DNA from 2 places in the Kitasatospora sp. NBC_00315 genome. Region 2 is predicted to be linked to the other one. Evidence: predicted binding sites of a transcription regulator. Region 2 holds the regulator's gene; the other holds the start of a gene.
What was found. The regulator HrcA, encoded in region 2, represses chaperone genes, less so after heat shock. The targets are predictions, from matches to a motif close to TTNGCACTCNGNNNNNCNGAGTGCNAA.
Positions count from the first base shown of each region.

Region 1: the regulator HrcA is predicted to act here: its motif matches at 2,148-2,174, upstream of groES (co-chaperone GroES).

Region 1 covers NZ_CP108025.1:4,985,817-4,990,023, forward strand. Annotated here, with positions in the region: gene OG823_RS20710 (polysaccharide deacetylase family protein) at 1-785, shown strand, start outside; gene OG823_RS20715 (methyltransferase domain-containing protein) at 857-2,029, opposite strand; gene groES (co-chaperone GroES) at 2,315-2,620, shown strand; gene groL (chaperonin GroEL) at 2,737-4,207, shown strand, end outside.
Region 2 covers NZ_CP108025.1:5,668,914-5,673,120, forward strand. Annotated here, with positions in the region: gene htpX (zinc metalloprotease HtpX) at 1-807, opposite strand, end outside; gene hrcA (heat-inducible transcriptional repressor HrcA) at 1,061-2,167, shown strand; gene dnaJ (molecular chaperone DnaJ) at 2,243-3,382, shown strand; gene OG823_RS23595 (16S rRNA (uracil(1498)-N(3))-methyltransferase) at 3,530-4,207, shown strand, end outside.

The DNA of each region.
Region 1 (4,207 bases), 680 kb from region 2:
CGGTGCCGACGGCCCCGCCGAGTTCGTCCTCCTCGCCGAGCACGTCCCGCTCGCCGCAGGGCGGCGGCCCGGCCGCCGACGCGGCCGCTCCGGCCTGGGCGAAGTGGAAGCTCACGCCGCTGCCGGCCGCCCCGCCGCCGCCCGCCGACAAGCCGGTCAAGCTCACCGCCACCGGCACCGTTCCGGTGTTCAGCGAGGTGCGGACCACCGACAGGGTCGTCTTCGTCACCCTCGACGACGGCGCCGAGAAGGACCCCCGGTTCGTCGAGATGCTGACCGACCTCAAGGTGCCGGTCTCGATGTTCCTGACCCGCGACATCGTCAAGAACGACTACGGCTATTTCAAGCCGTTGCAGGCCCTCGGCAACCACATCCAGAACCACACCGTCGACCACCCGGTGATGAGCAAAATCACGGCGGACAAGCAGAAGAGCGAGGTCTGCGACGACCAGGCCGCGCTCACCCAGCAGTACGGCAGGGCGCCGCTGCTCTTCCGCCCGCCCTACGGGGACGGCGCCGACACCGCCGCGCTCAACATGGCGGTCCAGCAGTGCGGGCCCCGGGCGATCGTGCTCTGGCGCGAGTCCATGCAGATCCACGACATGCAGTACCAGGCGGCGGACAAGAAGCTGAAGCCCGGTGACATCATCCTGGCGCACTTCCGCGGGCCCAAGGACCTCAAGGGCGAGACCATGACCCAGATGTTCGGCGAGCTGCTCGGCCGCATCCAGGAACAGGGCTTCGCGGTGGCGCGGCTGGAGGACTACATCCAGCCACCCGCCTAGGTCCCGTCCGGTCGTCGCCGCCGTTGCTGCCGTTCCGACCGGGTGCGCGGGTGCGCGGGTGGTCGGGACGGCTAGGGCAGCACCGGGTTGCCGAGCATCATCAGGTGGCCGTCGCCGACCCGCGAGAGGATCACCGTCACGCTGTTCGGCCCCTCCGGCTTCAGTTTCCTGCGCAGCTCCTCGGGGGTGGTCGCGAGCCCACGCTTCTTGATCACCACGGTGCCGGCGCCGCGCTCGCGCAGCAGGGCCCTCAGCCGCTTGACGTTGTACGGCAGGACGTCGGTGAGCTCGTAGGCGTGCGCGTGCGGGGTGGACACCAGGCGGTCCGAGGTCAGGTACGCGATCATCGGGTCGATCAGCCGGCCGTCCACCTCGCCGGCCACCTCGGCCACCAGGTGGGCGCGGATCACCGCGCCGTCGGGCTCGTAGAGGTAGCGCCCGACCGGCCCGGGGGCCGGGTCCGGCAGGTCGCCGCCGGTGAGGCTGGCGCCGTGCGGGAGCAGGGTCGCCCGGTGCCGGTGCGCGGCCCCGGTGCCGAACCAGAGCACCGCCTCCTTCACGTCGCCGTGGTCCGAGACCCACTCCGCCTCGGCGTCCTCGGGCACCAGCTCGTGCGGGACGCCCGGCGCGATCTTCAGGGCGCCGACCGGTGTGCGGCGGGCCGCCGTGATCGCCCAGGACAGCGGCGGGGAGTACGCCTCGGGGTCGAACACCCTGCCCTTGGAGGTCCGGCGGGCGGGGTCGGTGAACACCGCGTCGTAGCCCGCCACGTCGATCTCCCCGACGTCCGAGCAGCGCACCTCGATCAGTTCGGCCAGGCCCAGCGCCGCCGCGTTGGCCACGGCGGCCGCGCAGGCCGCCGGGTCGCGGTCGACGGCGAGCACGGCGATCCCCTGCCGGGCCAGCGCGATCGCGTCCCCGCCGATCCCGCAGCACAGGTCGGCCAGCCGGCGGACACCGAGCGCGGCGAAGCGCCGGGCCCGCCACTCGGCGACGCTGCGCCGGGTGGACTGCTCGACCCCGTTCGGCGTGAAGTACATCCGCGCGGCGTCGTCCCCGAACTTGGCCTGCGCCCGCTGCCGCAGCCTGGCCTGCGCCAGGGCGGCCGACACCAGCTCCGCCGGGTGGTCCCGGCGCAGCCGGGTGGCCAGCGCCAGCTCGTCGCCGGGGGCGTACGCCCGCAACTCGGCGAGCAGCGACTGCCCCTCGGGGGTCAGCAGGGCCTGAAAGCTCTCGGTCTCCACCCGGCCATTCTCCCCGGCCGGCCGGGTCGCTCCCGCTGACCGGCCCGGCCGCTCGGGCGGTCCGTGCACCCGTGCGGCCCGTACGCGCTTGCGGTTTCGGTAATCGCCCCGCGCGCCGTTGGCACTCTGGTTGACTGAGTGCTAACCGCCGCCTATGGTCATCGTTAGCACTCCCCACCGGGTGAGTGCTAACGGTGAAGCGTGTCTGACCCCCGCGACGGCAGGCACGCAGTCACCACAAAGACCTGTAGGACAACCCCGTAATCTCCGAAGGGGAGCTCGGACGTGACCACCAGCAGCAAGGTTGCCATCAAGCCGCTCGAGGACCGCATTGTGGTCCAGCCGCTCGACGCCGAGACCACCACGGCCTCCGGCCTGGTTATCCCGGACACCGCCAAGGAGAAGCCCCAGGAGGGCGTCGTCCTGGCCGTCGGTCCGGGTCGCTTCGAGGACGGTCAGCGTCTTCCGCTCGACCTCGCCGTGGGCGACATCGTCCTGTACTCGAAGTACGGCGGCACCGAGGTGAAGTACAAGGGCGAGGAGTACCTCGTCCTCTCGGCCCGCGACGTTCTCGCGGTCATCGAGAAGTAAGACCTCACGGGCCCACGGGTCCGTATCCGCCCGCCCCGGATCCGTGTCTTCAACGACAGGGGCCCGGGGCGCGGCTGTTGGCTCACGTATTCAGTAACCCTGAGGGAAACGGGAACATGCCGAAGATTCTGCAGTTCGACGAGGACGCCCGCCGCTCGCTGGAGCGCGGTGTCAACAAGCTGGCCGACACCGTCAAGGTGACCATCGGCCCCAAGGGCCGCAACGTCGTCATCGACAAGAAGTTCGGCGCCCCGACCATCACCAACGACGGTGTCACCATCGCCCGTGAGGTCGAGCTCGACGACCCGTACGAGAACCTTGGCGCGCAGCTCGTCAAGGAGGTCGCCACCAAGACCAACGACGTCGCGGGTGACGGCACCACCACCGCCACCGTGCTGGCCCAGGCCCTGGTCAACGAGGGTCTGCGCAACGTCGCCGCGGGCGCCGGCCCGGCCGCCCTGAAGAAGGGCATCGACAAGGCCGTCGCCGCGGTCTCCGAGCACCTGCTCTCGATCGCCCGTGAGGTCGACGGCAAGGACGACATCGCCGCCGTCGCCGGTCTGTCGGCGCAGGACTCCCAGGTCGGCGAGCTCATCGCCGAGGCGATCGACAAGGTCGGCAAGGACGGTGTCATCACCGTCGAGGAGTCGAACACCTTCGGCGTGGAGCTGGACTTCACCGAGGGCATGCAGTTCGACAAGGGCTACCTCTCGCCGTACTTCGTCACCGACGCGGAGCGTCAGGAAGCGGTCCTCGAGGACCCGTACATCCTGATCAACCAGGGCAAGATCTCCTCCATCCAGGAGCTGCTCCCGCTGCTGGAGAAGATCCTGCAGGGTGGCGCCACCAAGCCGCTGCTGATCATCGCCGAGGACGTCGACGGCGAGGCGCTGTCCACCCTCGTGGTGAACAAGATCCGCGGCACCTTCAACGCGGTGGCCGTCAAGGCCCCCGGCTTCGGCGACCGCCGCAAGGCCATCCTCGGCGACCTGGCCACCCTCACCGGTGCCACCGTCATCTCCGAGGAGGTCGGCCTCAAGCTCGACCAGGCCGGCCTGGAGGTGCTGGGCACCGCCCGTCGCGTCACCATCACCAAGGACGACACCACGGTCGTCGACGGTGCCGGCGACAGCGAGGCCGTCGCGGGCCGCGTCGGCCAGATCAAGGCCGAGATCGCCAACACCGACTCGGACTGGGACCGCGAGAAGCTGCAGGAGCGTCTGGCCAAGCTGGCCGGCGGCGTCTGCGTCATCAAGGTCGGCGCCGCCACCGAGGTGGAGCTCAAGGAGCGCAAGCACCGCCTGGAGGACGCCATCTCGGCGACCCGTGCCGCGGTCGAGGAGGGCATCGTCGCCGGTGGTGGCGCCTCCCTCGTGCACGCGCAGAAGGTGCTCGACGGCGGCCTGGGCCTGACCGGCGACGAGGCGACCGGTGTCGCCGTCGTCCGCAAGGCGCTCGCCGAGCCGCTGCGCTGGATCGCCCAGAACGCCGGTCTCGAGGGCTACGTCATCACCCACAAGGTCGCCGAGCTGGAGGCGGGCTTCGGCTACAACGCCGCCACCGGCGAGTACGGCGACCTGCTGAAGG
Region 2 (4,207 bases):
GAAGGCGTTGTAGGGCTGCGCCTGGCGCAGGTCCTTGGACGGGATCGCGGCGATCTGGCCGGTGACCTTGGTCAGGGCCGAGGCCAGCGCGCTGGGGCGCCCGGTGAGCTGGGCGGCGGCCCGGTCGGCCGCCAGCTCGCGGTAGCGTGAGAGCAGCCGGGTGAGCAGGAAGCTGATGGCGTACACCACCATCGACACCAGCGGGATGATCAGCATCGCGATGGCGGCGTTCTGGTCGTTGCTGTTGCGGTTGCCGCCGCCCATCAGGCCGCCGTACATCGCCATCCGGGTCATCGCCCCGGCGAGCACCCCGAGGAAACCGGCCACCGTCATCACCGCGACGTCGCGGTGGGCGACGTGCGAGAGCTCGTGGGCGAGGACGCCCTCCAGCTCCTCCGGCTCCAGGCGGCGCAGCAGGCCCGTGGTGACGCAGACCACGGACTTCTCCGGCTTGCGGCCGGTGGCGAAGGCGTTCGGCATGTCGTTGTCGGCGACCGCGACCCGGGGTTTGGGCATGTCGGCCAGCGCGCAGAGCCGGTCGATGGTGCCGTGCAGCTGCGGATACTGCTCGGGGGTGACCTCGTGGGCGCCCATCGCCCGCTCGGTGATCTTGTCGCTGAACCAGAACTGCGCGACGAACAGCCCGCCCGAGATCAGGACGATCAACGGCCAGGCTCCGCGCAGCAGCACGATGAGCACACCGGTGAACCCCACGTACAGCAGGCCGATCACGAACATCGTCGCGACCATCCGACCGGTGAGTCCACGGTCCGGTGCGAAACGGGTGTGCGGGCCCGAGGCTGACATTGCTGCTCCTCCGATTCGCCGGTTGCTTCCGATGCTGCCACCTGGCCGGCCCGCGAGCATCACCCCGCGCGGGGGCGATGCGTGCAGGATCACCCCGGATCCGCCCGGGCGGCCCGTTCCTGCCGTCGGGCCCGGGCCTTACACTGGCAGGTACGGTTTTGGCACTCGCCTGTCGTGAGTGCCAGGTGATCCACCGCAAGTGATCCACATCGAGTCATATCGGACAACGTTCGAAGTCGGAGGTGAGTGCCCCATGGTCAGCGAACGCAGGTCCGAGGACCGCAAGTCCGACCCTCGCCAGGGCGAGAACCGGCCGTTCGAGGGCCGCCGGCTCGACGTCCGTCCGCTGGACGACCGCAAGCTGGCGGTGCTGCGCGCGATCGTCCAGGACTACGTGGGCACCGAGGAGCCGGTCGGGTCGAAGGCGCTGGTCGAGCGCCACAGCCTCGGGGTCTCGCCGGCCACCGTCCGCAACGACATGGCGGCACTGGAGGAGGACGGCTACATCCAGCAGCCGCACACCAGCGCCGGCCGGATCCCGACCGACAAGGGCTACCGGCTGTTCGTCGACCGGCTCGCCGAGGTCAAACCCATGACCGCGCCCGAGCGCCGGGCCATCCGGCACTTCCTGGACGGCGCCGTCGACCTGGACGACGTGGTCGCCCGGACGGTGCGGCTGCTCGCGCAGCTGACCCGGCAGGTGGCCGTGGTGCAGTACCCCTCGCTCTCGCGTTCGACCGTGCGGCACATCGAACTGGTCGCGCTCGCACCCGCCAAGGTGATGCTGGTCCTGATCACCAACACCGGCCGGGTCGAGCAGCGCATGGTGGACTGTCCCGGCACGGTCGGCGAGACGGTGCTGGGGGACCTGCGGGCCCGGGTCAACGCCCGGGCCGTCGGCCAGCGCCTGCCGGACGTCCCGGAGCTGCTGGAGAACCTTCCGGCCGCCTTCGAGGCCGCCGACCGCCCTACCGTCACCACCGTGCTGGCCACCCTCTTCGAGGCGCTCGCCGAGCAGAACGAGGAGCGGATCATGCTGGCCGGCACGGCCAACCTGACCCGCTTCGGACACGACTTCCCACTCACCATCCAGCCGGTGCTGGAGGCGCTGGAGGAGCAGGTCGTCCTGCTCCGCCTGCTCGGCGAGAGCGGTGACGCGTCGATGATGGTCCGGATCGGCCGGGAGAACGCGTACGAAGGGCTCAATTCCACCTCGGTGGTCTCGGTCGGTTACGGTTCGGGCGACGAGAGTGTGGCGAAGCTGGGTGTGATCGGTCCGACCCGGATGGACTATCCGGGCACAATGGGGGCGGTGCGAGCGGTGGCACGGTACGTGGGCCAGATCCTGGCCGAGTCATAGAGCACACCACCGCCGTACATCGGCGGTGGCAACCCAGTCGCAGCACTTCTAGAGGCGGAACAAGCGGAGCATTTGGTGGCCACGGACTACTACGCGGTACTCGGCGTCCGACGGGATGCGGGGCAGGACGAGATCAAGAAGGCGTTCCGGCGCCTCGCGCGCGAACTGCACCCGGACGTCAACCCGGACCCGAAGACGCAGGAGCGGTTCAAGGAGATCAACGCCGCCTACGAGGTGCTCTCCGACCCGGCCAAGCGCCAGGTCTACGACCTCGGTGGCGACCCCCTCTCCCCGAACGGCGGCGGCGCGGGCGGCTTCGGCGCGGGAGCGGCCGGTTTCGGCTTCTCCGACATCATGGACGCGTTCTTCGGCGCGGCCTCCGGTCAGCGCGGGCCCCGCTCGCGCACCCGGCGCGGCCAGGACGCCATGATCCGGCTGGAGATCACCCTGGAGGAGGCCGCTTTCGGCACCACCAAGGAACTCCAGGTCGACACGGCCGTCACCTGTACGACCTGCTCCGGCGAGGGCGCGGCGCCGGGCACCTCGGCCCAGACCTGTGACATGTGTCGCGGCAAGGGCGAGGTCTCCCAGGTCACCCGGTCCTTCCTGGGCCAGGTCATGACCTCCCGCCCCTGCCCGCAGTGCCAGGGCTTCGGCACCGTCGTGCCGACCCCGTGCCCCGAGTGCGCCGGCGACGGCCGGGTGCGGGCCCGCCGTACGCTCACCGTCAAGATCCCGGCCGGTGTCGACAACGGCACCAGGATCCAGCTGGCCGGCGAGGGCGAGGTCGGCCCCGGTGGCGGCCCGGCCGGCGACCTGTACGTCGAGATCGCGGAGAGCGCGCACCCGACGTTCCAGCGGCGCGGGGACGACCTGCACTGCACGGTGACCATCCCGATGACCGCGGCCTCGCTCGGCACCCAGGTGCCGCTGCAGACGCTGGACGGGCTGGAGGAGGTCGACATCCGGCCGGGCACCCAGTCCGGCCAGTCGATCCCGCTGCACGGCCGGGGCATCACCCACCTCCGCGGCGGCGGCCGGGGCGACTTGATAGTGCATGTCGAGGTGCAGACGCCCACCAAGCTCGACCCCGAGCAGGAGGATCTGCTGCGCCGGCTCGCAGTGCTGCGCGGCGAGGAGCGTCCCTCCGGGACCTTCGCGCCCGGCCAGCAGGGCCTGTTCTCCCGCCTGAAGGACGCCTTCAACGGCCGCTGAGCCGTCCACCGGCCGTCCACCGGCCCGACGCCGCCGGGCCGCCCACCGGCCCGACGGCCACCCCCGTGCCCCCGAGCCGATCCGGCCCGGGGGCACGGGCCGCTCCCACCCGTTCGTCCACGCCCGCACCACCCGGAGGCAGACCCGATGACCGCACCCGTGTTCGTCACCGACACCGCGCGGCTCGTCGGAGCGGCCCCGGGGGCGCTGGTCCGCCTGGACGGCCCCGAGGGCCGGCACGCGGCCGCCGTGAAGCGACTGGAACCGGGGGAGGCGGTGACCCTCGCCGACGGCCTGGGTCTCGGCGTCGACGGCACGGTCGCCGCCGTGCACGGCAAGGACGCGATCGAGGTCCTCGTCGGGGCGGTCCGCCGGGAGCCCGAGCCGGCGCCGCGGGTGATCGTCGTCCAGGCGCTGCCCAAGGGTGACCGGGGCGAGCTGGCCGTCGAGACCATGACCGAGGTCGGCGTGGACGTGGTGATCCCCTGGCCGGCCTCCCGCTGCATCACCCAGTGGAAGGGCGAGCGCGGGGCCAAGGCCCTCGCCAAGTGGCGGGCCACCGCGAGGGAGGCGGGCAAGCAGTCCCGCCGGCTGCGGTTCCCCGACATCCGGGAGCCGATGACCACCCGTCAGCTGGCACCGCTGCTGGCCGGCGCCGCGTTCGCCGCCGTGCTGCACGAGGAGGGCGCGCAGCCGCTGGCCACCGCCGCGCTGCCCGCCGCCGGTGACCTGGTGCTGATCGTCGGCCCCGAGGGCGGGGTCTCCCCGGACGAGCTGGCCGCCTTCGCCGGGGCCGGGGCCCTGCCCCACCGGCTCGGGCCGTCC